DNA from 2 places in the Simplicispira piscis genome. Region 2 is predicted to be linked to the other one. Evidence: riboswitches for the same ligand, from Rfam matches in the RefSeq annotation. Region 2 holds a riboswitch; the other holds the start of a gene.
The links. Region 2 has a riboswitch for S-adenosylhomocysteine ahead of metH (methionine synthase). Riboswitches for the same ligand answer to the same signal wherever they lie in the genome.
Positions count from the first base shown of each region.

Region 1: another riboswitch for S-adenosylhomocysteine. It lies ahead of ahcY (adenosylhomocysteinase); the one in region 2 lies ahead of metH (methionine synthase).

Region 1 covers NZ_BAAGQN010000007.1:431,800-455,439, forward strand. The annotation lists gene ACYVOC_RS05350 (RNA-binding domain-containing protein) at 1-1,356, shown strand, start outside; partial or broken gene ACYVOC_RS05355 (type I restriction endonuclease subunit R) at 1,490-3,682, shown strand; partial or broken gene ACYVOC_RS05360 (DUF3387 domain-containing protein) at 3,749-4,747, shown strand; gene ACYVOC_RS05365 (hypothetical protein) at 4,904-5,407, shown strand; gene ACYVOC_RS05370 (hypothetical protein) at 5,570-5,911, shown strand; gene ACYVOC_RS05375 (cbb3-type cytochrome c oxidase subunit I) at 6,182-7,837, shown strand; gene ACYVOC_RS05380 (cbb3-type cytochrome c oxidase subunit II) at 7,827-8,465, shown strand; gene ACYVOC_RS05385 (c-type cytochrome) at 8,482-9,099, shown strand; gene ACYVOC_RS05390 (SCO family protein) at 9,107-9,745, shown strand; gene ACYVOC_RS05395 (hypothetical protein) at 9,742-10,377, shown strand; gene ctlX (citrulline utilization hydrolase CtlX) at 10,701-11,690, opposite strand; gene ACYVOC_RS05405 (Lrp/AsnC family transcriptional regulator) at 11,826-12,257, shown strand; gene ACYVOC_RS05410 (GGDEF domain-containing protein) at 12,302-13,510, shown strand; gene ACYVOC_RS05415 (HAD-IIB family hydrolase) at 13,531-14,367, opposite strand; gene ACYVOC_RS05420 (peptide chain release factor 3) at 14,369-15,997, opposite strand; gene ACYVOC_RS05425 (MFS transporter) at 16,176-17,411, shown strand; S-adenosyl-L-homocysteine riboswitch at 17,450-17,531, shown strand; gene ahcY (adenosylhomocysteinase) at 17,597-19,033, shown strand; gene ACYVOC_RS05435 (TlyA family RNA methyltransferase) at 19,104-20,099, shown strand; gene metF (methylenetetrahydrofolate reductase [NAD(P)H]) at 20,096-20,953, shown strand; gene ACYVOC_RS05445 (hypothetical protein) at 21,002-21,595, shown strand; gene ACYVOC_RS05450 (23S rRNA (adenine(2030)-N(6))-methyltransferase RlmJ) at 21,627-22,520, opposite strand; gene ACYVOC_RS05455 (serine/threonine protein kinase) at 22,750-23,640, shown strand, end outside.
Region 2 covers NZ_BAAGQN010000007.1:29-6,534, reverse strand. The annotation lists gene ACYVOC_RS03325 (putative bifunctional diguanylate cyclase/phosphodiesterase) at 1-1,947, opposite strand, end outside; gene metH (methionine synthase) at 2,067-4,802, opposite strand; S-adenosyl-L-homocysteine riboswitch at 4,833-4,912, opposite strand; gene ACYVOC_RS03315 (PACE efflux transporter) at 4,955-5,401, opposite strand; gene ACYVOC_RS03310 (LysR family transcriptional regulator) at 5,465-6,418, shown strand.

The sequences.
Region 1 (23,640 bases), 440 kb from region 2:
GGATTGACGTTGGCGGGCCTGCTGATGTTTGGCACCTGGGCGGCCATCCAGGAGGCCGCACCGCACTACTTTGTGGATTACCAAGAGCGTCCCGAAGCCCGGGCCGAGCCGACCTGGATCGACCGGCTGGTACCTGATGGCTCATGGACGGGCAATCTGTTCGAGTTTTACCGCAGGGTTTACCGCAAGCTGGTGGCGGACTTGAAGGTGCCTTTTGCGGTGAAAGATGGGCAACGGCAGGACGATACGCCGGTGCACAAGGCCTTGCGCGAGGCGCTGGTGAATGCGCTGGTGCATGCCGACTACACGGGGCGCGTATCGGTGCTGGTGGTGAAGCGCCCAGACATGTTTGGTTTTCGCAACCCCGGTGGCCTGCGTTTGCCCATCGAGCAGGTGATTCGCGGGGGCGAAAGCGATTGCCGTAACCGCATCCTTCACCAGATGTTTTTGCTCATCGGCCTGGGCGAACGGGGCGGCTCGGGCATGCCGCGCATTTATGGCGGCTGGCGCAGCCAACACTGGCGGCCGCCTTTGCTTTCAGAGAAGGCCGAGCCTGAACAGACTTTGCTGGCCCTGCACATGGCGGATTTGCTGCCAGACGAGGTGGTCCAGGCGCTGCGAGCCCGGTGGGGCGCGCGTTTTGAAGCACTGGATGCGTATTCCCGCTTGATTTTGGCCACAGCCGCCATGGAGCGCACCGTAAGCCACAGCCGTTTATTGGAGCTTTGCGATGCACATTCCCACGATCTGAGCGTATTGCTGGCCCGCCTTGTGCGCCAGGGCATGCTGGTGTCAGATGGGCGTGCCAGGGGCACGGTTTACTACTTGGCGGGCGCTGCGCTGCCCACGCCGGAGGATGTGTTCAGTGGGCCACTGCTTCCGGCAGAAGGCATTGCCTCAACCATTGACAGTGCGGACTCGCTTCCGGGGCGCTTGCCTGTGGGGGGCTCCGAACATTCGCAGCTCAGCTCCGAACATTCGCAGCCCAGCTCCGAATATTCGAAGGCACGCCAGGACCTGCGCGATGCTGAGGGGCGGCTGCTGTCGCCTCTGCTGGACAGGCCCGTGCTGGACGATCTGGGTGTGCTGGCTCCTGGTTTTCTGGCGCAGCTGCAAGCTCTGGCAGCGCCTGCGCGATCAGGGCGCTTGGGCATGGACCAGATGCAGGCGGTGATCTGCGCCGTGTGCGAAGGACACTATGTCACGCGTGCGGTGCTGGCTCGATTGCTCGACCGCAGCCCCGATGCCTTGCGTCAGACGCACATCAGCCCGATGGTTCGCAGCGGTATGTTGCAGCTAGCCTTCCCATCCAAGCCCACCCATGAACAACAGGCTTACAAGACGGGAAAACTGTGAAACGACGCGCTGTTTGCCGAGTTGGTGAAATGACCATGAAATCGACATGTGCGAGAAATGTGTCGATTTTTTGCGTAAAAATAAACATATCAAGGGCCTCATGTCGATGGCGTCGACATGAGGGAAGGGCGCCATGACCGAAGACCAACTCGAACAAGAAACCCTGGCCTGGCTGCAGGACCTGGGCTACGCGGTGCGCAGCGGCTTCGACATCGCCCCCGATGGCCCGAACCCACAGCGGGCGAATTACCGCGAGGTGCTGCTGCTGGGCTGCCTGCGCGAAGCCATTGCGCGGCTCAACCCCGGCATTCCCGCCGCTGCGCGGGAAGACGCGGTGCAGCAGGTGCAAAACCTGGGGCTCCCCGCGCAACTCGCGGCCAACCGGGCGTTTCACAAGCTGCTGGTGGGGGGAGTGCCGGTGCAGTACCAGCAGGGCGGTGAAACGCGGGGCGACTTTGTGCGGCTGGTGGATTGGGCGGATGCCACAAGCAACGGATCAGGCAACGAGTTCTGGGCGGTCAACCAGTTCACCCTCAAAGGCCCGCACCACACGCGCCGGCCCGACATTGTGTTGTTCGTCAACGGCCTGCCGCTGGTGCTGCTGGAGTTGAAAAACCCGGCCGACCAGGAGGCCAGCATCTGGAAGGCTTACGACCAGATTCAGACCTACAAAGAGCAAATCCCCGACCTGTTCCAGTTCAACGAGGTGCTGGTGATTGCCGATGGCAGCGAGGCGCGGCTGGGCTCGCTCTCGGCCAATGCCGAGCGCTTCATGCAGTGGCGCACGATTGACGGCGTGCAGCTCGACCCGTTGGGCCAGTTCAACGAGCTGGAAACGCTGGTGCGCGGCGTGCTGGCGCCGCAATACTTATTGGACTACCTGCGCTTTTTTGTACTGTTCGAGGACGACGGCCAGCTCATCAAGAAGATTGCCGGCTACCACCAATTCCACGCGGTGCGCGCCGCCATTGGGCATGTAGTAGCCGCCTCGCGCGAGGGGCTTGCAACCAATCAGCGTGGCAAAGGCGGCGTGGTGTGGCACACCCAGGGCAGCGGCAAAAGCATCACCATGACCTGCTTTGCCGCCCGGGTGATGCAGGAGCCAGCGATGCAGAACCCCACCATCGTCGTCATCACCGACCGCAACGACCTCGATGGCCAGCTGTTTGGCGTGTTCAGCTTGGGCGCCGACCTGCTGCGCGAGCAGCCGGTGCAGGCCAGCACGCGCCCTGCCTTGCGCCAGCTGCTGGCCAATCGGCCGTCGGGCGGCATTGTGTTTGCGACCATCCAGAAGTTCATGCCGGGCGAGGACGAGGATGTGTTTCCGGTGCTCTCCGACCGCCACAACATCGTGGTGATTGCCGACGAGGCGCACCGCACGCAGTACGGGTTTGAGGCCAAGCTCAAGACGCGCAAGCTGGGTTTGAAGCCAAATCAGCCTCTAGCGCTTACTGGTCAAGCGCAGGCAGCTACCAAAAGCATAGTGACCAGCGATGCGGGCAGCAGTGCGGTGCATGCCGAGTTCGCACCGCCTGAGTATCAAGTTCATTACCAGGCGGGTTACGCCCAGCACCTGCGCGATGCGCTGCCCAACGCTACCTTTGTCGCGTTCACCGGCACGCCGGTCAGCAGCCAGGACCGCGATACGCGCGCCGTGTTTGGCGACTACATCCATGTCTACGACATGCAGCAGGCCAAGGAAGACGGCGCCACGGTGGCCATCTATTACGAAAGCCGTCTCGCCAAGCTGCGACTCAAAGACGACGACCTGGCCCTGCTCGACGCAGAAGTGGACGAGCTGGCCGAGGACGAAGAAGAAAGCACCCAGGCCCAGCTCAAAAGCCGCTGGGCCGCATTGGAAAAAGTGGTGGGCGCCACGCCGCGCATTGCCAGCGTGGCGGCCGACCTGGTGGCGCATTTTGAAGAGCGGAGCAAAGCCCAGGACGGCAAAGCCATGGTGGTAGCGATGAGCCGCGACATCTGCGTGCACCTGTACGATGAAATCGTGCGCCTGCGCCCCGACTGGCACAGCGCAGACCCGGAGCAGGGCGCCATCAAGGTGGTGATGACCGGCAGCGCCAGCGACAAGGCTTTATTGCGAGCGCACATCTACAGCGGGCAGGTCAAGAAGCGGCTGGAAAAACGCTTCAAGGACCCGTTGGATCCGCTGCGGATGGTCATCGTGCGCGACATGTGGCTCACGGGGTTTGACGCGCCCTGCGTGCACACCATGTACGTGGACAAGCCCATGAAGGGCCACAACCTGATGCAGGCCATTGCCCGCGTGAACCGTGTGTTCAAGGACAAGCAGGGCGGCCTGGTGGTGGACTACATCGGCATCGGCAACGAGCTCAAGGCCGCGATGAAGGAATACACCGCGAGCCAGGGCCGAGGCAAACCCACGGTGGACGCACACGAGGCGCTCTCCTTGTTGTTCGAAAAAATGGACGTGCTGCGCAGCCTGCTGCACGGCTACGACTGGTCAGGTTTTTTGACGGGCGGACACAAGGCCCTGGCCGGGGCGGCCAACCATGTGCTGGGGATTCGGTCAGCCAACAAAGACAGCCAGCAAGACGGAAAGCGCCGCTTTGCCGACGCGGCGGTGGCCATGGGCCAGGCATTCAGCCTGTGCTGCACGCTGGACGAAGCCAAGGCGCTGCGCGAAGAGGTGGCATTCTTCCAGGCGGTGAAAGTGATTTTGACCAAGCGCGATGTGACGGCGCAGAAACGGACCGATGCGCAGCGCGACGCAGCCATCCGCCAGATCATCAGCCAGGCGGTGGTGAGCGAGCGCGTGGTGGATATTTTTGACGCCGTGGGGCTGGATAAGCCCAACATCGGCCTGCTCGACGATGAATTTCTGGCCCAGGTGAAAAACCTGCCCGAGCGCAACCTGGCCGTGGAGCTGCTGGAGCGCCTGCTAGAAGGTGAAATCAAGGCCAAATTTGCCACCAACGTGGTGCAGCAGCGCAAGTTCTCAGACTTGCTGACCAGTGTGATCGCGCGTTACCAGAACCGCAGCATCGAAACGGCGCAGGTGATGGAAGAGCTGGTGGACATGGCCAAAAAGTTTCGCCAGGCGGCGGGCCGGGGCGAGGCGCTGGGCCTGTCTGAAGACGAGGTGCGCTTTTACGACGCCCTGGCCAACAACGAGTCGGCCGTGAAAGAGCTGACCGACGAAACCCTGAAAAAGATCGCCCATGAACTGACCGACAACCTGCGCAAGAACATCACCGTCGACTGGAGCCAGCGCGAGAGCGTGCGTGCCAGCCTGCGCCTGATGGTCAAGCGTATCTTGCGCAAATACAAATACCCGCCAGATTTGCAGGACGCGGCCGTGGAGTTGGTGTTGCAGCAGGCCGCGGTGCTGGGTGAGAGCTGGGCCGCTTGACACAAGGCACACCGCTGCCGGCCCCCAGTCCTACGTGCAGAACGGACGATGCCGCACACGCGGCGCTCGGGGGTGTTCTTAGCATGGTGAGCAGGGGTTCTGCGCTTCGGCGCCGGGGCCTCCGGCCCTTTCAACACTCTATGGACACCTATCACCATGAAATCCATGCTCAAGACCTGTGCGGCCCTCGCCGCGGCCTCCGTTCTGCTCGTCGCCTGCGGCGGTGGCAATGACGACGACCCTACCCCCAGCAACGAACCCGGCGTGCTGACCGTGACCAACGCCACGCTCTCCGGCCTCAACGGTATTTATGGCAATGGTGCGTTGAACCTCACCGCCGTGGACCAGGTCAACCCGATTGGCTCGGTGCCCGAGTTGTGCACCTTCCGTTTTGACGGGGCCAACAAGGTGGGCTCTCCGGCCACGGCGTTTGGTGACATCCGTTATCGCTCCGGTGCAGTCGACGGCATCTACCAGGCCTTTCTGACCTTTGATGGCAAGGAGTACGCCAGCACCGAGGCCACCGACTCGTCTGTGCTGCGCGAGAGCGACCAGGTGCGCTTCAGCGGCAAGACGCTGACCGCCACCGATGGCTCGGCTGCTACGCTGCGCGTGACCGGCATCGTGCCCATGCGGCCGAACCGCCCTCTGGGCTGCTGATCGCGGTCCTGCGCTCTCTCCCGTTGTCGGGATCATCTCCTCCGTTCTGGCCTTTTCCCTGGCCGGACTGGGCCCCGCTGCCCCGGCAGCGGGGCTGTTTTTGTGGTGCGCGGCCTGCGCACCGTCACAATGGCATGTGGCTCTTGCTGACCGCTGACACCCATGCCCCCGCCCCTTTCCGCTGAACACACCGTGGTCTGGCTGCACCCCGGCGCCCCACCCAAACCGCCCGAAGGCGCGCCGTGCAACGGCTGCGGCCTGTGCTGTCTGACCGAGCCGTGCCCGCTGGGCATGCTGGTCTCGCGGCGCAGGCGCGGGGCCTGCGTGGCCCTGCGCTGGAGCGATGCGCAGCAGCGCTACCTGTGCGGCATGCTGTCAGACCCCGGCGGCGTGACCGGGCTGACCCATCCCTGGGCAGTGCGTGCCCTGGCTGCGCTGGCCCGGCGGTCGATTGCCGCAGGCGTAGGCTGCGATGCGCAGCTGTGGGCGCAGTTGCCCGAATAGCGCAATACTTCTTGATTGCTATATTAATAATAGCTGTCAGCGCTTGTTGGTATTGCGTAATGCCTGCTTTTTACATAAATTTTGAATGGTGCCTCAAGTCGTTGCCCGGTGGGTAACACTGGTGCGGGCAGGGGTTTGATGGCGGTATTGAATATCCATTTCTAATGAATCTTAGAATCCGGCGCACAGCCTCTTAGCACATGCGCCGTTATGGAGGTTTGAAGTACATCAACAAAAACCGGCGCACGCCAGCGGAAAGGAAACCCACCCATGGACAGCGCGATACTGAGTTTGCTGGGGGCTTTTCTGCTCTCGATCATGGGGCTGTTTGTCTTCATCTGGTCGATGCGCAAGGGCTTGCTGGTCGAGAATCCCCGGGCGGCATCGGTCATCTTTGCGCCGGGTGAGTTGGGCAAGGTCGACGATCCGGCGCTGCAGGGTGGGGCGCAAGAGCGCCTGCAGGGCGCTGCCGCTGCCCCGGGCGAGAGCGACCACGTTGCCGACCCGGACGAGCTGCGCCACCGCATCGAGGCCGACCACTCCACCGCGTTCCCGGTGTTCATGTTCATTGCGTTTGCCTGCTTCTGGCTGGTGCTCGGCTCCCTGGCGGGGCTCACCGCGTCGCTCAAGCTGCACATGCCCGACTGGATGGTGGGCGAGGCGTGGCAAACCTTTGGGCGCATCCGCACGGTGCACCTCACCGCCGTGCTGTATGGCTGGATCACCAATGCCGCGCTGGCCGTCATCATCTGGCTGCTGCCGCGCCTGCTGCGCACGCATTTGGTGGGCGCCATGTGGGTGATGCTGGGCGGTGCGCTCATCAATACCGGCATTGCCAGCGCCATTGGCGCCATCGGCTCGGGCTGGACGGACGGCATGGAATACCTGGAGATCCCATGGCAGATCGGGCTCTTCATCGTCGCGGGGTTCGTCTGCATCATCGGCCCGGTGCTCTACACCCTGGTCAACCGCAAGGTCGAGTCGCTCTATGTCACGGTCTGGTACCACGTCGCGGCGCTGCTCTGGATTGCGCTGCTGTTCATCGTTGCCAAGCTGCCCGGCGTGCACACCGGCGTGCAGCAGGCCACCACCAACTGGTGGTACGGCCACAACGTGCTGGGCCTGTGGTTTACGCCGGTGAGCGTGGGGGCTATTTACTACTTTTTGCCCAAAATCATCGGGCGGCCGGTGCGTTCGTACAACCTGTCCATCCTCGGGTTCTGGACGCTGGCCTTCTTTTATGGCCAGGTGGGCGGCCACCACCTGATCGGCGGGCCCATTCCGGGTTGGCTGACCACCTTGTCCATTGTGCAGAGCATGATGATGATCATTCCCGTGGCGGCCTTCACCATCAACATGGCCGGCACGATGTGGGGGCGCATGCACCTGGCGCGCTATTCGCCCACGCTGCGCTTCATGATGTTTGGCGGCTTCATGTACATGCTGTCGTCGCTGCAGGGCTCGCTGGAGGCGCTGCGCAGCGTGAACCAGGTGGCGCATTTCACGCATTTCACCGTGGCACACGCCCACCTGGGCGCCTATGCCTTCGTCACCATGGTGCTGTTTGGTGCCATCTACTTCATGCTGCCGCGCGTGTTGAACTGGGAGTGGCCGTATCCACGCCTGATCACGCTGCAGTTTTGGCTGGCGGTGGTGGGCATCAGTATCTATTTCGTGGGCCTGTCCATCGGTGGCTGGCTGCAGGGCCTGGCCATGCTCGATGCCACGCGGCCGTTCATGGAGTCGGTGGCGCTCACCGTGCCTTACCTGCAGTGGCGCAGCGTGGGCGGCTCGCTGATGGTGCTGAGCCACCTCATTTTTGTGGGCCACTTCCTGGCCATGGCGCTGCGCTTTGGCCCCACACGTACCGGTGCGGCCCTGTTCACGCCGCCTGCCAAGGGCCTGGAGTTCGCACATGGAGAATGAAGTCAAACTCGCCGCCGGTGCCATGGTGGCGCTGGCTGTCGCCACGGCTGCACTGGTCGTCATGCCCTATATGCAGGTGCGCGACATCACGCCGCCCGAAGGCCTCAAGCCCTACAGCAGCGCCGAGCTGCGCGGGCGGCAGGTGTACATCGCCAATGGCTGCGTGTACTGCCATACACAGCAACCGCGCGACCGCAACCTGGGACCCGATGCCGAGCGCGGCTGGGGGCGGGCATCGGTGCCGGGCGACTATTTTTACGACAAGCCGCACCTGCTGGGCAGCATGCGCACCGGGCCTGACCTGTTCAACATCGGCGCACGCCAGCCCAGCAAAGACTGGCAACTGGGGCACCTGTACCAGCCCCGGGCCTACGTGCCGGGATCGATCATGCCGTCGTACCCCTATCTGTTCGAGACCAAGGCCGCAGCGGAGCCGGGCGACGAGGTGGTCAAGCTTCCGCCCGGCCAGACCCCTGCCGGGCAGGTGGTGGTGGCACGGCCCGAGGCACTGGATCTGGTGAAGTACCTGCAGGGTCTGAACCACACCTACCCGGTGCTGCCGCCCGCCGTGCAGGCGGCCCCGGCAGCGGCAGCACCCTCTGCAACGGCTGCACCACCCGCTTCCTGAACCCTGCGAGGCTCCCATGACCCAAGAGACTGACACTGACATCGACCACCGGGCGCAGGAGCGCGAAAACGCCGAACCCGAGGAGCGCATCCGTCCCGTGCCCCTGGTCGCCGCCGCCATCACCCTGGCCATGGTGCTGTTTGGCGTGGTCTACATTTTCATCTCCGATCCCTTCGGCAACGCCAGCCTGGGTGACCGCCGCACGGTGGCCGACTTGTCAGGCCCGGTGCCTGCGGCGGCGGGGGCTGCAGTGGACGGCAAGGCGGTGTTTGCCGCGCAGTGCGCCGCGTGCCACCAGGCCACGGGCAAAGGGCTGCCCGGCGTGTTTCCGCCGCTCGATGGGTCGGAATGGGTGCAGGGCGACACGCGCATCCTGGCCAACATCCTGCTGCACGGCATTACCGGAGAGATCAGCGTGGCGGGCGTGACTTACAGCGGCGCCATGCCCGCCTTCCAGCAACTGAGCGACGCCGAGCTGGCCGCCGTGGCCAGCTACATCCGCAGCGCCTGGTCGAACAAGGCCGAGGCCCTGCCGACCACGCTGTTTGAACAAGAACGCCAGGCCGGCAGCGCCCGCACTACGCCCTTTGAGGGCGGCGCGGCGCTCAAGGCGCTGGCGGGCAAACCGGCCTGAGCACGCCATGCTGCGCACCGCCTTGCTCAGCGCCCTGCTGGTGCTGGCAGGCTATACCAGCGCCGCCTGGCTGACGCACGACTTCCAGGTCTGGACGGCCGAAGGCGCGCGCCGCCTGGAGGTGGCGCAGCACCCCGTGCCCGTGCCGCCGGTCACGGTGGAAGGCCCGGGCATCGCGGCGCAGAGCCTGCCCACGCTGCTGGCGCAGGGCGGCGGTGTCACCCTGGTCGACTTCGTTTACACCCGCTGCCAGACGGTGTGCCTGTCGCTGGGCAGCAGCTTCCAGCAGTTGCAGGCGGCCCTGCAGGCCGACCGCAACGCAGGGGCCACACCCAAGGTGCGCCTGCTGTCCATCAGTTTTGATGGCGCGCATGACACGCCTGCGGTGTTGCAGGCCTATGCGCGCTCACTGCAGGCCGACCCGGCGCTGTGGCACTGGGTGCGCGTGCCCGACGCAGCAGAGCAGCAAGCGCTGCTGCAGCGCCTGGGTGTGGTGGTGGTGCCCGATGGGCGCGGCGACTACGAGCACAACGCGGCCTTTCTGGTGCTGGACGCGCAGGGCCGCATGGTGCGGGTGTTTGACCTGGCCGAGCAGCAGTTGGCGCTGGACTCTGCGCGCCACCTGGCAAAAGGGGGGCGGCTGTGAACCGGTACCACCTGCGCGCTTCGGTGGCCATCGGGCGCACACCCCGGCGCCAGGTGCTGGTGGCGCTTGCATGGATGGCGTTGTTGCTTGTGCCTGCGGTGCGCCAGTGGCTCACGGCCAGCATGTGGCGGCACATGGCGCTGCAGTTTCCGTGGTGGATGTTGGCGGGTGTATTGCTGGCGGCAGGCCTGCCGCCCGCCGTACGCGCCCGCGTGGCTCGCTGGAATGCGCACGGCATCAGCGGCTTGGTTGCCACCGGCACCGTTCTGGCCGTGCTGATGGTGCCGCGTGTGCTCGACCTGGCGTTGGTGTCTGCGCCCATCGAGGCGGCCAAGTGCGCAGCGCTGGTGGTGGCTGGTGCGGCGTTGCGGCTGTCGTGGCGCGCTGCAGGGCTGGTGGTCCAGGGGTTTTTTCTGGGCAACATGCTGCCCATGACCGCAGTGGTCGGGCAGCTGTACATCGACAGCCCTCTGCGCCTGTGCAACGCCTACCTGCTGGACGACCAGGCCCGCCTGGGCCAGTGGCTGGTGGGCGCGGCAGCGCTGGTGGCGGTGGGCTGGCTGGCGCAGGTGGCCTGGTGGGTGGCGCGGCGTGAGGGGGCGTCGGCGGTGTGGGTGTCTGACAAGGGTTGATTGCTATTTAATTTATAGCTTGTTGCGCTTGTTCCACGGGCGTTAGATGGGTTTTTTGTTGGGTTTTTGTGCGCTCTGTGCCTTGGGCCGCGCCGCTTGTGCTGAAGGCGGAGGCCGGGGTCGCAGGCAGCGGTGCTCGGTGCTGGCGGGGTCTCGCTCGAACTCGCGCCTGCGGCGCTCAAACAATCGCGATCCCTGATCCGCCATCCCCTGCGCTCCTCGGCGCAGCCAGAAGGGGGTTGACGCCCGCTCGGCCCTAACGCGCCGCCGGGCGCACATCCCGGCCTCCGTCGGCAGCACAAAACACAAGTCCCAAAGCAGCGTTACACCGCGCATGCCAGCACGTGATCCCGCCCCGCCATGGCTTGCGCTGGCACAGAAGGCCGCCGCGCCAGGTGAATACCCGCCAGCATGCAGCGCACCGAGCCACCAGCCAGCTCAATGGTGGGCACGCGCAGCGGCAGCAGCGTGGCGCTGCGTTCGATGACGGCTTTTTGTGCGGTGCTCAGACTGGCGCAAGCACGTTCGGACAAAGCCAGCAGGCGCTGCCCGTCCCGGCCGGTGAGTTCGAGCGCGTTGCCGGCAAATTCGCCAATCTGCCGGGCGTCCAGTTCGATGAGCACACGCCCGCTTTCGCGCAGGCGTGCGCGCACGGCCTCGCGCCGCCGTGGGTCGGCAATCAGGCCAAAGCCCCCGAGCGCAAAGTCGGTGCCCACGCAAAGCATCACGTTGGTGTGGTAGCAGGGCTGGCCTTGCGCGTCTGCGGTGGCGAAGACCATGGGTTCAAAGTTGAAATGCGTGCAAAAGCGTTCCAGCGCGACCGGGTTGGCGCGGTTCGACTGCGCCGTGTAGGCGATGCGGGCTATGTGGTCCAGCACCATGGCACCCGTGCCTTCGAGAAACATGTTGTCGTGTTCCAAACCCGAATAGTCGATGACGTCCTGCACGCGGTACTCGCGTTTGAGCATCTCGATGATGTCGCTGCGCCGCTCGCGCCGACGGTTGGGTGCAAACATGGGGTAGAGCGCCACATGGCCCCCGGCGTGGGTGGAGAACCAGTTGTTCGGAAACACGCTGTCGGGCGTGTCCTGCGCGCCATCGTCGTCGAACAGGTGCACGCGCACCCCGGCGGCCTCCAGCCGGGCGGCGGCTGCGCTGACCTCGGCGTGGGCGCTGCGGGCCGTTGCGTCGGGCGGCTGACCGCTGGTGCGCGCCTGGAAGGCGTTGTCGGCGGCAGTTTCGGGGTTGGGATGGAAGCGCTGCGGGCGCACCATCACCACGGCGGCGGGGGACTGGAGGGATATGGAGGGCATTTTTGCGGGCGGGGGGGAAGTGGAGTGCAGAAGGGCGGTGCAAGCTGATTTTGCGCAAGGCTATTGCTAACAAAAAGCCCCAAAACTGACCAAAATGCGCTGAAAATTAGCGCATTGCCAGCCATGAAAAACACTATGACCAAACTGGACGACACCGATCGCGAAATCCTCAGCATTCTGCGTGCCGATGCCCGTACGCCTGTGGCCACGTTGGCGCAAAAACTGCGCGTCTCGCGTGGCACGGTGCAAAACCGCCTGCGCAAGATGGAGGAGGGCGGGGTGATCGTGGGCTACACCGTGCGCCTGCGGCCCAACTCGGAGCCGCACCGCATTCGCGCCTGGATGAGCATCGCCGTGGAAGGCAATGCCGCACCCGAGGTGATTCGTGCGCTGCGCGGCGAGCCCATGGTGGGCACGCTGCACACCACCAACGGCCGATGGGACATCGTGGCCGAGGTGCGCGCCCAGAGCCTGGAGGCGTTCGACAGCGCCCTGGGCCGCATCCGTCTCACGCCAGGTATCGCCAACACGGAGACCAGCATCCTGCTCTCCACCTACAAGGCTTGATGTTGGCAGTACGGCGCCTGTCGTTCATCTAGGATAGAACCACCATGCCGACCACGCCCCTGTCGCCCGCAATGCCTCCTGACCGTATCTGGCCGCTACGGGGTGAGTTTGTTGACGCCGCGCTAGAGCAATCCTTTCGCGAGAGCACGTTGCAGCAGGTGGTGTCGCAACAGCGCACCAGCCTGTTGGTCTGGGCGATCCTGCTTTTGCTGTTTGCCGTGCCCGACTATCTCGCGATGGGTCCCGTGCCGTGGTTCTGGGTTCTGATGGGCTATCGAGCGGGCATGGCTGTGCTGCTGCTGGGATATATGCACGCGCTGGGGCGTGTGCCGACACTGGCTCTTCACAACCATATCCTGATGTGGCTGGGCCTGCTGGCCTATCCCTTCTTTTTTCTGTTTTACGCCGTGCGGCCGGACGTGCGTGCGATCAATACCGGCGTCATCATGGTGGTGCAGCTCACCATGTTTCTTTTCATCCCTTCACGGGTGAAGCTGACCATACCCGTCGCGTTGTTTGGGGCTGTCGGGACCACCGTGAGCTACTGGTGGACCAGCCCTGCAGATGCAGCCACCAAGGCGGCCACCGTTTTGCTGGTCACGATGCCTGCGGTCATGGGCTATGTGGCTGCGCTGCGCCAGCAAAAAACCGAAAGACAGGAGTTCTCGCTGCGCCAGCAACTGCAGGATGCCAACCGCGAACTGCAGGGCGAAGTAGCGCGCCGTGTGGCCCTGCAGGTCGAACTCGAACGCCAGGCCGCCACCGACTTGCTGACCGGGCTGCCCAATCGGCGCGCCTTGGCGGAGCGCTTTCCGATCGAGGCGGCACGTGCGCAGCGCACCGGTGAAGCGCTTTCGCTGGTCATGTTTGACCTGGACCATTTCAAGCAGGTGAACGACCGTTACGGCCACGCCGCTGGGGACGCCGTACTGCGCGGTGTGGGCCAATTGTGCTCCCACAGTTTTCGCGGCGTGGACATGGTGGCGCGGGTGGGGGGCGAGGAGTTCGCGGTGCTGTTGCCTGGCGCTTCTGTGCGGCAGGCGGGCGTGGTCATGGAGCGTTTTATCAACACCCTGGCCGGTATGGATATTGAAATCGGTACCCAGAGCCTGCGCATTAGCACCACGGCGGGTGTGGCGCAGCTGCAGGACAGTGAGTCGCTGGATGCGCTCATGGCCCGGGCCGATGTCGCCCTGTATGCCGGCAAACAGGCGGGGCGCAACCGCGTGGTGCTGGCGCCCGCGCCGGGTTGAAGCGGTGCAATCGTTTCGGGTCAGCCTGCGCGTGCGGCGAGCAGGTGGCGCGCCAGCTCGGCGAACCCGGCGCCGCGTTCGCCCGCTGTCACATGGCGCGGCAGATGAACAAGCTGGGGTACAAAGCGTGCAATGTTCGCTACGCCTACGCTGTGCGTAAAGTGCTGGAACATGATCTGGTCGTTGGTCGAGTCGCCCACATAGACCCAACGGTCGATTTCACTCTCCAGCGTGCGCCCGAAGAGTTGCTGCACGATCCAGCGCGCACCTTCCCACTTGTTGTGCGCGCCAAACCAACCGTTGATGTGGATGCTGCTGACCGTGGCCGTCATGCCTGCCGCACGCATGATGCGCACCGCATGGTCGATGGCCTCTTGCGGCAGGTGGCTGAACTCGCTGTGGTCGATGGCGATGTCGGTCTCGCGCCCTGGGGAATCGGTGGCCCGGCGTGCACCCGGCACCTCGGCCTCGATCTGCGCCAGCACCTGCTGCATGGCGCGGAAGTTGGCGGCGCGGGTGGCGGCATCCTGTTGGTATATTTTTGATAGCTTTTCGCGCTTGCCAGATAAGCGCTGCAAGCCATTTTGATCTAAATTTTCTGTCGTATTCAGCAGGGCCGCCGCACCGTTTTCCGCCACGATGGCATCGACCGGCCAGGTGGCGGCAAAGGGCGCACTCCAGCCGACCGGGCGCCCGGTGATGGGGACGACATGCAGGCCCGCCGCCTTCAGCGCACCCAGGGCTTGCAGTGCATCGGGTGTGATGGCGCCTTCGGTGGTGAGGGTGTCATCGATGTCGGTCAACACGCCCACCAGGCCCGCGCCGCGGGGCACGGACCAGGTCGCCAAAGGCGCCATGTCAGCTGGCATGGCCCAGGGCCAGGCCCGCATGCTCGCGCAGCGGGTGAAAGTGGATCTTGGGGAAGCGCTCTTGCGCCAGCCGCACGTCGTAGGGCGATGTGCACAAATACGCCAGCGTCTCGGCCGCGTCGTGCGCCATGCGCAGCGGGTAGGCGTTTTCAAACTCGCGCAACTCGGCGGGGGTGTCGGCGGTGATCCAGCGCGCGCCCGTGTACTGGCAGCCTTCCAGGCGGATATCAGCGTCGTATTCGGCTTTCAGACGGTGCTGCACCACCTCGAACTGCAACTGGCCCACGGCGCCCAGCAGCATGTTGCCCCCGGTGTCGGGTTTGAAGACCTGGATCGCGCCTTCTTCGCCCAGCTGGGCCAGGCCTTGCTGCAGCTGCTTGGTGCGCAGCGGGTTCTTGAGCACCACGGTCATGAACAGTTCGGGCGCGAAGAAGGGCAGGCCGGTAAATTGCAGGTTGGCACCGTCGGTGATGGTGTCGCCCAGCTGCACGCCGCCGTGCGTGGTAAAGCCAATGATGTCGCCGGCGTAGGCCTCCTCGACCGCCTCGCGCCGCTGGCTCATGAAGGTGACCACGCTGGTGGGCCGCAGCTCTTTGCCGGTGCGCTGCACCTTGAGCTTCATGCCCGGCGTGTATTTGCCCGAGGCCACGCGCACGAAGGCGATGCGGTCGCGGTGGTTGGCATCCATGTTGGCCTGCACCTTGAACACCACGCCGGAAAAGCCCTCGTCCTCGGGCTGGATGGTTTTGACCACCGGCTGCTTGTTGACCTGCAGCGTGCTGATGCGCGGACCGGGCGGGGGCGACATGTCGACCACGGCGTCGAGCACCTCCATCACACCGAAGTTGTTCACACCGGAGCCGAAAAACACGGGCGTGAGCTTGCCTGCCAGGAAATCTGCATGGTTCCAGGCGGCCGAGGCGCCCACGGCCAGTTCCATGCTCTCCAGTGCGTCGTCAAACGATTTGCCAAAGCGTTTGCGCAGCCGCTCGGCCTCGGCCAGCGGCACCACTTCAAAGTCTTTCGGCCCGCGGTCGCTGCCGGGGGTGAACACCGTCATGGTCTGCGTGCGCAGGTTGATGATGCCGCCAAAGCTCTTGCCCTGGCCCACCGGCCAGGTGATGGGGCAGCAGGGCATGCCCAGCTCGCGCTCCACCTCGTCGAGGATGTCCAGCGGGTCGCGCACTTCGCGGTCCATCTTGTTGACGAAGGTGATGATGGGCGTGTCGCGCTGGCGGCAGACCTCGATCAGGCGGCGCGTCTGTGCTTCCACGCCGTTCGCGGCGTCAATCACCATCAAGGCCGAATCGACGGCGGTCAGTACGCGGTAGGTGTCTTCCGAGAAGTCCTTGTGGCCGGGGGTGTCGAGCAGGTTGACCACGTGGTCGCGGTAGGCCATCTGCATCACGCTGGACGCGACCGAAATGCCGCGCTGCTTCTCGATCTCCATCCAGTCGGACGTGGCGTGGCGGCTGGCCTTGCGGCCCTTGACGGCGCCCGCGATCTGGATGGCGCCCGAGAACAGCAGCAGCTTTTCCGTCAGCGTGGTTTTACCAGCGTCGGGGTGGGAAATGATGGCAAAGGTGCGGCGGCGCCGGGTCTCAGAGGCGTAGGACAAGGGGTAATCCAGCAACAGGGGAAAGCGTTGGCACCCCCGCACCCTGTGGGGGCGGGGGGGTGGTGAAAGGCGGGATTTTACGGGTGGGGCCGGAAAGAGGGACCATCGGGCCTTCCGCCGTCGCAGACCAGGCAGGCCTTTGCTGTGTTTGTGCCCCAAACATGTCACAGTGGCGGTTATGCATTCCGACTCTGTTGCCTCTCCTGCATCGACCTGGGTGCAGGCGGGCACGCCGGCTTACCGGCGCATCAGCCTGGCGCTTTTTCTGGCAGGTTTTGCCACTTTCTCACTGCTGTACTGCGTGCAGCCGGTGCTGCCAGAGCTGGCCGCGCATTTCGGCCTGGGCGCGGCGGGCAGTTCGCTGGCGCTTTCGGTGGCCACGGGCTGCCTGGCGGTGGCGATCTTTGTCGCGGGGGCGCTGTCCGAGGGGCGCGACCAGCGCCGCCTGATGTTCGTATCGATGGCGCTGGCGGCCCTGTGCAACATTCTGGCCGCCGTGGCGCCCACCTGGGGCGCGCTGCTGGCGGCGCGGGCGCTGGAAGGTCTGTTGCTGGGCGGCGTGCCTGCCGTCGCGATGGCATACCTGTCAAACCACATCCACCCGCGCGGGCTGGGGTTTTCCATGGGCTTGTATATCGGTGGCACGGCCTTTGGCGGCATGGCGGGGCGCATTGGCATGAGCGCGCTGGCAGACCACTTTGGTTGGCGCGTGGCCCTGGCCACCATGGGGGTGCTGGGCCTGGTGGCTGCGGTCGGTTTTGTGCTGCTGCTGCCGCGCGCCGACAGGCCGGGCGCCCCGGCGGTGCGCAGGGCCCTGGGTTTGCGGTACCACCTGGGCGCCTGGCGCGCCCATCTGCAAACGCCGGGCCTGCCGCTGCTGTTTGCCTCGGGCTTTGCGCTGATGGGGGTGTTTGTCTCGCTGTTCAACTACGCCGGTTTCCGGCTTGCCCTGCCGCCCTATGGCCTGAGCCAGACGCAGATCGGGCTGATCTTCAGTGTCTACCTGTTCGGCATGGTGGCCTCGCCCACAGCGGGCGCGCTGGCAGACCGTCTGGGCCGTGCGCCGGTGCTTGTCGGCGGTGTGGTGCTGATGTCGGCGGGCGTGTTGCTGACCCTGGTGGCGCCCCTGGCGGGGGTGATCGCGGGCATTGCGGTGCTGACCTTCGGGTTCTTTGTGGCGCACGCCGTGGCCAGCGGTTGGGTAGGGAGGCTGGCGCTGCAGTCCAAGGGGCATGCCTCGTCGCTGTACCTGCTGGCGTACTACCTGGGGTCGAGCCTGCTGGGGTCGGCCGGGGGCTGGTTCTGGGAGCATGGCCAGTGGCCGGCGCTGGTGGTCTTTTCGCTGGTCTTGCTGGCGGGCGCGCTGTGGCTCGCGCTGCGCCTGCGCAGCAGGGCCGATGCCGCCAAGGGGTGAGGCAGCGCGCCGCCTGCGGTGCCGATATAATCGCCCCTTCCTCCGAGGAGCGTTGCAGCGGCCCCATTGTGTATGCGGGACGTGAGGCTCGGAGTCATCCCGCAACGACGCTCATCCACTTTCCGTGTGGTGAGCCTGTACCTTCCCCCGGCGAGTGGTTTTTCAAACATGCTTTGGAGCAAACCATGAACGCACGCGTCAACGCCCCCGTCCTCACCGACTGCGCCATTACCGACATTGGCCTGGCCGCCTGGGGCCGCAAAGAAATCCGCATCGCCGAAACCGAGATGCCCGGCCTGATGGCCATCCGCGAAGAATTCGCTGCCAAGCAGTCGCTCAAGGGCGCGCGCATCACCGGCAGCCTGCACATGACTATCCAGACCGCCGTGCTCATCGAGACGCTGCAGGCGCTGGGCGCGCAGGTGCGCTGGGCTTCGTGCAACATTTTCTCGACGCAAGACCATGCCGCCGCCGCCATTGCTGCGGGCGGCACACCGGTGTTCGCCATCAAGGGCGAGTCGCTGGCCGACTACTGGGATTACACGCACCGTATTTTTGACTTCGGCGCTGCAGGCACGCCCGGCGAAGGCCCGAACCTGATTCTGGACGACGGCGGCGACGCCACGCTGCTCATGCACCTGGGCAAGCGTGCTGAAAAAGACGCATCCCTCATTGCCAACCCTACCAGCGAAGAAGAAACCTGCCTGTTTGCCTCCATCAAGGCCAAGCTGGCCGTGGACCCCACCTGGTACAGCCGCAAGAGTGCGGAGATCATCGGCGTCACCGAAGAAACCACCACCGGCGTGCACCGCCTCAAGGAAATGTCCGCCAAGGGCAGCCTGATGTTCCGCGCCATCAACGTGAACGATTCGGTCACCAAGAGCAAGTTTGACAACCTGTACGGCTGCCGCGAGTCGCTGGTGGACGGCATCAAGCGCGCTACCGATGTGATGATTGCGGGCAAAGTGGCCTGCGTTGCGGGTTACGGCGACGTGGGCAAGGGCAGCGCCCAGGCGCTGCGTGCGCTGTCGGCCCAGGTCTGGGTGACCGAGATTGACCCCATCAACGCGCTGCAGGCCGCGATGGAAGGCTACAAGGTCGTGACCATGGAATACGCCGCCGACAAGGCCGACATTTTTGTGACCACCACCGGCAACCGCGATGTGATCACCTTCGAGCACATGACCGCCATGAAGGACCAGGCTATCGTCTGCAACATTGGCCACTTCGACAACGAAATCCAGGTTGCAAAGCTCGAAGAAAAATGCGAATGGGAAGAGGTCAAGCCCCAGGTCGATCACGTCATCTTCCCCGATGGCAAACGCATCATCCTGCTGGCCAAGGGCCGCCTGGTGAACCTGGGCTGCGGCACAGGCCATCCGAGCTTCGTGATGTCGTCGAGCTTTGCCAACCAGACCATCGCTCAGATCGAGCTGTTCACGCACAACGACTTCTACGAAAGCGGCAAGGTCTACGTGCTGCCCAAGCATCTGGATGAAAAGGTGGCACGCCTGCACCTGAAGAAAGTGGGCGCCATGCTGAGCGAGTTGAGCGACGAGCAGGCTGCTTATATCGGCGTGCCCAAGCAAGGCCCCTACAAGCCCGATACTTACCGTTATTGATTTGCTATTGATGTAATAGCTGCAACCGCTTGCTGTGCAAGCGGTTGAGTCGAATTTTTCTCAAAATATTATGCGTGCTGATGTCTTTTTGGTGGAGAGCGGGCTGGCCAGTACCCGCTCGCAGGCCCAGCGCCTGATCGCCAGCGGGGTGCAGTGGCGCCTGGCTGCGTCCGCACCCTGGAACCGCGTGGTCAAAAATGGCGACGAGATTCCGGCCGGAGCCGAGGTGTGCCTGCTGCAGGAGGCCGAGGCCGAGGCGCGGTTTGTCTCGCGTGGCGGGCTCAAGCTCGAAGCCGCACTGCGGCACGTCGGGCTGGCGGTGCAGGATTTTCAGTGCCTGGATGTGGGCCAGTCCACCGGGGGGTTTACGCATTGCCTGCTGGAGCACGGTGCACACCGGGTGGTGGGCGTCGATGTGGGCCATGGCCAGTTGCATGCGCAACTGCGCCAGGACCCGCGCGTGGTGTGCCTCGAAGGGCTTAATGCGCGGGCGCTGACACCGGCCTCACTGCAAGAGGCCTGGGAGGCAGCAGGATCCGATACGGTGGCGCCAGCGGAAAAAGAAGACGACACACCGCCCGATAACCCCTATCGCTGGATGTCGGGCGATGGCGAGGTGTCGGACTACGACGACAGCGATGATGTGCGTGACGAGGATGTCGAGGTCGCGCTGGCCCGTGGCCAAGCCCCGCAGGAAAGCCCTGTGGCGGCAGAGGCTTCCCGCCGCCAAGCTGCCTTGGCAGGCCACGGCATTACGCCGTTGTTTGAACTGATTACGGGTGACCTGTCCTTTATCTCGCTCACGCTGGTACTGCCTGCGCTGGTGCCGCTGCTGGCCCCGGACGGCCATGTGCTGATGCTGGTCAAACCACAGTTTGAACTGCAGCCGGGCCAAGTGGGCAAAGGGGGGATCGTGCGGGATGCCGCGCTGTATACGGTGGTGGAGCAGCGCCTGCGCGCCTGCTGTGCCGATGTGGGTCTTGCCGTACAGGACTGGTTTGATAGCCCGATTGCGGGCGGCGACGGCAACCGAGAATTTTTTGTTTTTGCAAGGAAGGCCGCATGACCGCCACCAATGCAGCACGCCCCGGCCTGCCGGTGAGCGTGGAGTTTTTCCCCCCCAAGACACCCGAAGGCGCCGACAAGCTGCGCACCGTGCGCCAGCAGCTTTATGCGCTGCAGCCCCAGTTCTGCTCCGTCACCTACGGCGCGGGTGGCTCCACCCAGCAGGGCACTTTTGACACGGTGCAGGCCATTTTGCAGGAGGGCGTCGACGCAGCTTCGCATTTCTCTTGCATTGGTGCCACGCGCGCCTCGGTGCGGGAACAGCTGGCGACACTCAAAGCCATGGGTGTGCGGCGCCTGGTGGCGCTGCGCGGTGATTTGCCCAGCGGCTATGGCATGGGTGGAGAGTTCCACTACGCCAGCGACCTGGTGGCCTTCATCCGGGCAGAAACGGGGCGCGACTTCCACATCGAAGTGGCCGCCTACCCCGAGATACATCCGCAGGCCCGCTCGCCCGAGGCCGACCTCAAGGCCTATGCCGCCAAGGTGCAGGCGGGTGCCGATGCCGCTATTACCCAGTATTTTTACAGCGGCGATGCCTACCTGCGCTTTGTGGACGAGGCGCGGCGCCTGGGCGCCGATGTGCCCGTGGTGCCCGGCATCATGCCGATCACCAGCTCCACGCAACTCATGCGGTTTTCGGACGCCTGCGGTGCCGAGATCCCACGTTGGGTGCGTCTGCGTCTGCAGGGTTTTGGCGACGATGTGGCCTCGATCCGTGCGTTCGGGCTGGACGTGGTCACGGCCCTGTGTGAGCGCCTGCGCGCTGAAGGCGCACCGGCGCTGCATTTTTACACCATGAACCAGAGCGCGGCCACCCTGGAAATCAGCCGCCGCCTTGGTCTGCTCCGGTAACATGCCGGTTTTGATTTTTGCCGTGCTCCGATGAGATCTGTAATTGCTTTGCTGCTGGCCGCTGGTGGTGGCCTGGCAGCGTCTGATGTCACCGCTCAAACGCGCTACCACTGCCGGGATGACAGCGGAAATACTTTCGTTCTGTCCCGCCCCTGTCCGCCGAACGCACGCACGACGGCTGCGGTGTCCGGGTCGGCGCCGTCGTCCTATGGTCGCAGCAGCAATAGCTACTCCACCGCGGTGCGGGTGCCCACCGAAGAGCCGGAACACTACCAGTACATGAGTGCGCGCTGCCGTTCGCTGGACAGCGGCATCCGTTCCGCTTATTCGCGTGGCATCAAACCTGATGTGGTGGAAGGCATGCGGCGCGAATACAAGCGCGACTGTCGTGAGCAGGAGCAGGAGGCTTATTCACAGCTGTCGGATGAACGGCGAGAGGTGAAAAAGCAGCGCCGCGAGGAAGAAAAAACGGCCCAATTGGTCGGCCAGAGCCAGCGTGAGCAGGAGCAGCGTTTCGCGGAGCAGTGTGCCGAATCGCGTCGCATCATTGCGACCAAACGCGCGCGCACGGACCTCTCTGCGGGAGAGCGCAATGAGCTCAGCCGTTTCGAGGACGCCTTCCTCGCTCGTTGCAAGCGCTGATCGACAGGCCCGCCCTTGCCTGTGGGGCGGATCAGCTGCCTGATTCGAGCGTGTGGGTCGCGTTGCGATCCTGCCCCAGCCGTTCCACCAACTGCGGTAGCGCCTGTTGCAGACCCGCTTTCAGGGTGTGGGGCGGGTTGATGAGGAACATGCCGCTGGCGGGTAAGCCCGGGCGCTGCGTTTCGCCCTGAGCGTTCTCGGTGATTTTGCTGGATTTCACCGTGAGCGTGGCGTGCAGCCAGCTCTTGCCTGCCTTCTGCGCCATGGTCTTGAGTCTGCGGGGCAGGTCGTGGGCTTCGGGGCGCGGAATGATGGGGTACCAGACCGCATAGGTGCCTGTGGCAAAGCGCTTGAGTCCGTCTTGCACCATGTCCAGCACCTTGCTGTAGTCGCTCTTTATTTCATAGCTGGGATCGCACAGCAGCAAAGCGCGGCGGGCCGGTGGAGGTAAAAATTTCTTGACCCCCTCGAAACCATCCTCGTGCAGCACGGCCACCTGGCGCCCCGCGTCAAGCTGGGCCACATTGCCTGCCAGAGCACGCAAGTCGGTGGGATGCAGTTCAAACAGCTTGAGCTTGTCGTGCGCGCGCAGCAGGCGCTGGATGATGAAGGGTGAGCCCGGATAGACTTTGGTGCTGCTGCCCTGGTTGAATGTGCGCACCAGGTCCACATAGTTTTGCAGCATCGGCGCCAAGGCTTCGCCCGGAGTGTCGGCGGCGGTGAGGCGCAGGATGCCCTCTCTGGCCTCGCCACTGGTGCGTGCGTAGTCACCGTCCAGTCGGTACAGGCCTGCGCCGGCATGGGTGTCCAGCACGGTCAAGGCGGCATCCTTCTCGGTCAGGTATTGCAGGGCGGCAATCAGCATTGTGTGCTTGAGCACATCGGCGTGGTTGCCTGCATGGAAGGCGTGGCGGTAACTGAACATGCTCCAATGGTAACCATGCGGCTGGTGTTTGCTGTTTGCTCCGAATCTTGAGGGTGGGATGACCCTGTGTGTGTGAGGCTCAAGGGTGGGCACAATCGGCACTATTTCGCTGTCACTGACGTTTTTTTGCAGCCAAGATGCGTTTTGTTGCGTCGGGCGGGTTTCTGTGAGGCGATGATTGCGCCTTAATCATCTTCTGGGTTGCCCATCCATCCCTTGTCCTTCTGCCATGAATGTTCGCTCCACTTCTGCGCCCGCTCCAGGGGCGCTCCATGTTGATGCACTGCCGGTGGGCACGCGCCTTGGCGAGTTCGAGATCCTCGCGCTGCTGGGCGTGGGAGGATTCGGCATGGTGTACCGGGCGTTCGACCACTCTCTGCACCGGGCCGTGGCTATCAAGGAGTTCATGCCTGCGGCGCTGGTCGCCCGTACGGACGATGGCTCACTGCTCGCGCGCTCGCCCGCCGACCAGTCGGCATTTATGGCCGGCTTGAAGTCTTTTGTGGGCGAGGCACGCCTGCTGGCACAGTTCGATCATCCATCGCTCGTCAAGGTGTTCCGCTTCTGGGAAGCCAACAACACCGCTTACATGGTCATGCCCTTGTACACCGGCATGACCTTCAAGCAGGCGCGCGCGCAAATGCGCACCCCGCCGCCCGAGGCCTGGCTGCGCAAGGTGCTGTGGTGCGTGCTGGGGGCGCTGCGTGAACTGCATGATGGGCAAACTTTGCACCGCGATGTGTCGCCTGACAACCTTTTTCTGCAGGATATCGGGCCCCCGGTGCTGCTTGATCTGGGGGCTGCGCGCCATGCGATCAATGACCGGGACCACAAACACACCGCCGTTCTGAAGGTGAACTACGCGCCCATCGAGCAATACGCTGATGGCGATGCCGATCTGGCCCAGGGGCCCTGGAGTGATCTGTACTCACTGGCCGCCGTAGTGCACGGTTGCCTGTGCAACGATACGCCACTGCCTTCCACCCTGCGTTCGATCCGAGACCGTATGGTGCCGTTCTCCCGTGTAGCCAAAACAGTTTTTCGCCAGTTCGGGCAAGAATATTCGCCCGCCTTCGTGGCAGCCATCTCCCAGTCTCTGGCACTCAATCCCCGGGACCGT
Region 2 (6,506 bases):
GGCCATGGTGACCAGTCCCAGGCTGCGGCCCAGGGCCACCACGGCACGACAGATGGCGGCATCGTTCGGGTCCACCAGAATGTCGCGCACGAAAGACTGGTCGATCTTGATCTGGTCGAGCGGCAGGCGTTTGACGTAGTACAGCGACGAATAACCCGTACCGAAATCATCGAGCGCGAAGCTGACCCCCAGGTCCCTGAGCGCGCGCATGGTGGCAATGGTCTGCTCAATGTCGTGCACCAGCATGCTTTCCGTAATCTCCAGCTTGAGCCGCCCTGGCCCGATGGCATAGCTGTACAGCAGCGCCCGGACCTGCTGGACAAAATCGCCCTCGCGCAACTGGCGTGCGCTGACGTTGACGGCGATGCCCAGGTGTGCGGTCAGCGGATCGGCCTGCCAGGCCTGCAATGTGCGGCAGGCCTGGGCCAGCACCCAGTGCCCGATGGGGAGAATCAACCCTGTTTCCTCGGCCAGCCCGATGAAGTCGAGGGGAGACACCAGGCCCCGCAGGGGGCTGTTCCAGCGCACCAAGGCTTCCACGCCGGTGCAGCGGCCCTGTGGGTCCACCTGCGGTTGGTAGTGCAGCACCAGTTCATTGCGCTCCACGGCGTGGCGCAGCTCGTTCTCCATGGCGGCGCGGGCATTGATCCGCTCCTGGATGGCTGGCTCAAAAAACCGCACGGCGTTGCGCCCCGCAGCCTTGGCCTGGTACATGGCCTGGTCAGCGCGCTGCAGCAGCTCGTCGGCGGGCACCGTCTGCCCAACAAACAGGGCAATACCCACGCTGGTCGTTCCCTGGTAGGCCGCACCGCCCAGATTGCAAGGCTGGGCCAGGCAGGTGACGATTTTTTCTGCCACTGCACCCGCCTGGGACACCGCGGTCTCCAGGTTCTCTCCCAGCTGCTGGATGAGCAGCACGAATTCGTCGCCGCCCTGGCGTGCCACGGTGTCGCCCTCGCGCACGCAGGCGCGCAACCGTCCCGCCACCTCGACCAGCAGGCGGTCGCCCATCTCGTGGCCACGTGTGTCGTTGAGGTTCTTGAAATGGTCCAGATCGAGGTAGAGCACGGCCCGGTGCTTGCCGCTGCGCGAACTGGCGGCCATGCCCTGCTGCAACCGGTCCAGCAGCAGGCGGCGGTTGGGCAATCCCGTCAGCGGGTCGAAGTAGGCCAGCTGGTAGGCCTCTTCCTGGGCCTGCTTGCGGTCCGTGATGTCACGCCAGACGCAGTAGAGCACTGCATGGCCCTGCAGCTCGAGCCGCGCGAGCGTGACTTCGACCGAGAGGAAAGAGCCGTTGGCGCGGCAGTGCTCCCACTCGAAACGGACCACGCCCTCTTGCAGAGCACGTTGCATCAGCTCTTGGGCCTTCTCAAACGAAAGTCTTCCATCGGGCTGGCGCTCCGGGGAGAGCCGCGAGGGATGCTGCAGGATGTCTTCGCGCCGCGTGTAACCCAGCATGTGGATCGCTGCACAGTTGCAGTGGGTAAAAATGCCGTTCTCGATCAGCCAACAGGGGTCAGGCGAGTTATCAAAGAGTTCGCGGAACCATTTTTCACTGTGCTGGAGTGCCAGCGACCGCGCCTGGACTTGCTGTGTGAACGCACGCAAACGGCGCTCCTCCAGCAGATGCGCCAGCGCTGTTGCAAAGTGCCCCAGCGCCTCTGCATGGGTCAGCCACAGCGCCGGATCAAGGGCGCGCAGACACAGGACGCCATGGTCGCTGCCATCGCCGCTCCCGGCCACCAGCGGCAAACACAGCCACCGGGCGTCCTGCGCGGCATCGGGTACAGGCAGATCGGTGGTGAAGCGGGCCTCCGCCACCCCCTGCAGGGCGGCCAGTTCGCGCGCCAGCCCGGCTGGAAAATCGCCATCTGGCAGCAAGGCCGCCCTGCACAGCAAGCGCAGGAGCTGCTGCGCGTCGAGGGGCGTGTTGTTGGTGGCTGTCATGCGCGAAGGGAAGAGTTCGCACGAGTCTGGCGCCCCGGGGGGACCCCGTCAATACGGAGACACCAGATTGAGAAGGGCGCACAAAACCCAGCGATCCGCCGGATTTTTGTGCGCTGCGCCTACAGGATGGGTGCCAGCAGGCGCCGCAGCTCAGCCTCATCCATGCCGCGGCGCTGCGCCATGTCTTTCAGCTGGTCTTCGCCAATCTTGCCCACGCTGAAGTACGTGCTGTCCGGGTGGCCAATATAAAACCCGCTGACGCTGGCGGCTGGGGCCATGGCCATGCTGTCGGTCAGCTCCATGCCCACCTCTCCGCACTGCAGCACGCGGAACAGCTCGCGCTTGGCGCTGTGGTCCGGGCAGGCGGGGTAGCCGGGCGCGGGGCGGATGCCCTGGTACTTTTCAGCGATCAGTGCGTCGTTCGACAGCTTCTCATCGTGCGCATAGCCCCACAGGTCGGTGCGCACGCGCTGGTGCAGGCACTCGGCAAACGCCTCGGCCAGGCGGTCGGCCAGGCTTTTGAACATGATGGCGGAATAATCATCCAGGTCGTCCAGAAAGAACTTCTCTTTCTTCTCGACGCCCAGGCCCGCCGTCACCGCAAACAGACCGGCGTAGTCGGCAATGCCGCTGTCCTTGGGGGCCACAAAATCGGCCAGGCAGCGGCTGGGGCGCATCACACCCTCTACCGCATGTTTTTCAGTTTGCTGGCGCAGGCCGTACCAGGTGGTCAGTACTTCGCTGCGGGTCTCGTCGGTATAGAACTCGATATCGTCGCCCACGCTGTTGGCGGGGTACAGCGCCATGACGCCACTGGCCTGCAGCCAGCGCCCGTCAATCATTTTTTTCAGCATCGCCTGGCCGTCGGCGAACACGCGCGTTGCCTCCTCACCCACGACCTCGTCCTTCAAGATCGCGGGATAGGGGCCAGCCAGGTCCCAGGTCTGGAAGAACGGGCCCCAGTCCATATAGGGCACCAGTTCGTTCAGATCGAAATTCTTGAACACGCGCCGGCCCAGCGCACGCGGTGGTGTGGGCGTGAAAGTGGTCCAGTCGATGGCGGTGCGGTTGGCACGCGCCTGCGCCAGCGTCCATAGGGGCGTCTGTTTCTTGTTGGCGTGCTGCTGGCGCACCTTGTCATAGTCCGCGCTCACTTCTTTCAGAAACGCTTCTGCCCCATCGCCCAGCAGGCTTTGCGCCACACCCACGCTGCGCGACGCATCGGGCACGTACACCACGGGGCCGTCGTAGTGCGGCGCGATCTTGACGGCGGTGTGCACGCGACTGCAGGTGGCACCACCGATGAGCAACGGTATTTTCTTCACGCGGAAGTGGTCGTCCTTGTGCATCTCGGCGGCGACGTACTGCATCTCTTCGAGGCTGGGCGTGATCAGGCCCGACAGGCCGACGATGTCGGCGCCCTCGGCCTTGGCGCGCGCCAAAATCTCGTGGCAAGGCACCATCACGCCCATGTTGATGACTTCAAAGTTATTGCACTGCAAGACCACGGTGACGATGTTCTTGCCGATGTCGTGCACGTCGCCTTTGACGGTGGCAATGACGATTTTTCCCTTGGTGCGCACGTCGCGCCCAGCCAGCTCGTCCTGGCGTTTTTCTTCTTCGATGTAGGGGATGAGATGCGCCACGGCGAGCTTCATCACGCGCGCGCTTTTCACCACCTGGGGCAGGAACATCTTGCCCTGGCCAAACAGGTCGCCGACGATGCTCATGCCGTCCATCAGCGGGCCTTCAATGACGTGCAGCGGGCGTCCGCCCTGGGCCAGAATTTCCTGGTATGCCTCTTCGGTGTCCTCGACGATGAAGTCGGTGAAGCCGTGCACCAGCGCGTGCGACAAGCGCTCGCCCACGGTCTTGGGCGATTCGGGTGTACCGCGCCATTCGAGTTTTTTGCTCTCGTCCTTGGCTCCGCTCTTGGCGGTTTCGGCCACTTCGAGCAGCCTTTCCGCCGCGTCAGGACGGCGGTTGAGGATGACGTCTTCCACACGCTCGCGCAGCACCGGGTCGAGGTCGTCGTACACACCCACCATGCCGGCATTGACGATGCCCATGTCCATGCCGGCCTGGATGGCGTGGTACAGGAACACGGTGTGGATCGCCTCACGCACCGGGTCGTTGCCGCGGAAGCTGAACGATACGTTCGACACACCGCCAGACACCTTGGCGCCGGGCAGGTGGGCCTTGATCCAGCGTGTCGCTTCGATGAACTCAACCGCGTAGTTGGAATGCTCCTCGATGCCGGTGGCCACGGCAAAGATGTTGGGGTCGAAGATGATGTCTTCGGGCGGAAAGCCCACCTCGTCCACCAGGATGCGGTAGGCACGTTCACAGATCTGGATCTTGCGCGCGAAGGTGTCTGCCTGTCCTTGTTCGTCAAACGCCATCACCACGGCAGCGGCGCCGTAGCGGCGCACTAATTTTGCATGGTGCTTGAAGGCCTCCACGCCTTCTTTCATGCTGATCGAGTTGACGATGGGCTTGCCCTGGATGCAGCGCAGCCCCGCCTCGATCACCTCCCACTTGGAGCTGTCGACCATGATGGGCAGGCGCGCAATGTCGGGCTCGGACGCAATCAGGTTCAAAAAACGCACCATGGCCGCCTTGCTGTCGAGCATGGCCTCGTCCATGTTGATGTCGATGATCTGCGCGCCGTTTTCGACCTGCTGGCGTGCCACGGCCAGCGCGTCCTCGAACTGGCCGTTCAAAATCATGCGGGCAAAGGCCTTGGAGCCGGTGACGTTGGTGCGCTCGCCGACGTTGACGAACAACGTGCCAGCGCCAATGGAGACGGGCTCCAGGCCCGACAGCCGCATGGGAGGGACGGAAATTTCAGACATGGGAACTCACCTGTATTTCTGATAGCCCGGAACAGGTGAGCGTCGTTGCGGGGGCCTGGCATTCCAAGCCTGACAGTCCGCGCGGGACTGCTGCAACGCTCCTTGGAATGGATCGATTTTAGGGCGGCGCAAATGCCCAGGAGTACACAAGCTTATGCCGCGGAGGCGGGCAAGCCAAAAACCTGGTCAAAACCCCAATTAAAGACAAAGGTGTAGCACAGGAAAAACACCACCAGCCCCAGGTCCATCACCAGCGCCTGCCACAGGCTGATGTCGAACCACCAGGCAAACAGCGGCACCAGCGTAAACACCAGTCCGCCCTCGAAGCCCACCGCATGCGCCAAGCGGCGGCGCAGGCTGCGACCGCGCACCACCTGACGGGCTTCCCAGCGCTCAAAAAGGGCATTGAAGACCAGGTTCCAGGCCACGGCGATGGCCGACGAGGCCACAGCCATCACCCCGGCATGTCCCACACCCTGGCTGGAAAACTGCGCGAGCCCGAAAGTGGCGACGGCAATGGCGATCAATTCGTAAATACTGACGTAGACCACGCGGCGGCGCACGCCGTGCAGGCCGGGGATGAGAGGCGAAGATGACATGGCATCGAATTTATCGGCTCTAGGCTGATAATTAAAGTCAGCTTATTTCAGTTTTATTGATAGATGGCCTTTTCCTCCGACAGCGTACAGCTCTTTCTGGCCGTACTCGACCACGGCTCCTTCTCCGCCGCCGCGCGGGCCCTGGGCCGGGTGCCCTCGGCCGTGAGCATGGCCATGGGCCACCTGGAGGCAGAGTTGGACATGGCGTTGTTTGACCGCCACGGACGCGAGCCACGCCCCACCGCAGCGGCTCGCGCCCTCGAGCCCCAGGCCCGCTTGCTGGCGGGGCAGCTGCTGCAGCTCAATGCGCAGGCCCTGGCGCTCACCCAGGGGCTGGAGGAACGCCTGACGCTGGCCATTGCCCCCGAGCTGCTGGCTGCCCGCTGGACGGGGCCGCTGGCGGCCCTGGCCCACGAATACCCGCTGCTGCAGGTGGAGGTACTGACCGCACCGCAAGGCGATGCGCTGGCGCTATTGCACTCGGGCCGCGCGCAGCTGGCGCTGGTGTTCGAGCGGCCCAGCATCGATGGGCGCGAAGGTTTTCAGGAGGTGGGCACCGAAACCCTGGTGGCTGTCATGGCCCCCAATCACCCGGTACTGGTGAATGCCCGCGCAGCCGCCACGGCCCGGGGCGAGGCCCCCGCCCGCGCCTTGCTGCGCGAGGAACACCTGACCACCACGCGCCAGATCGTCGTGGCCAGCCGCGACTTGGCGCAGACCGACCCGCGCTTTGTCTTTGCCCGCCACCACTGGCGCACCGACAACCACCTGGCCGCGCTGGGCCTGATCGAAGCCGGGCTGGGCTGGGGCTGGCAGCCGCGCGCACTGGTACAGCCGCGCATCGAGGCCGGGCGGCTGGTAGAGATGCCGTTTGAGAACCTGAGCAATGGCACCGCGCTGTGGGTGGATGTGGTGTGGTCCAAAGAGCGGCCGCTGGGCCTGGGCGCCGCGCGGTTTGTGGCGCTGATGCGCAGTGACAAAGACAAGGGGCGCGTTGCCACGCTGGCAGGAACATAAGTAAAAATGGGCTCCGGCGCTTTATTCATGGGCGCTAACAGCTATCATTTTTGCTTGATTAGCAAGAAGTCTCAGGCTGTCTAAGTTG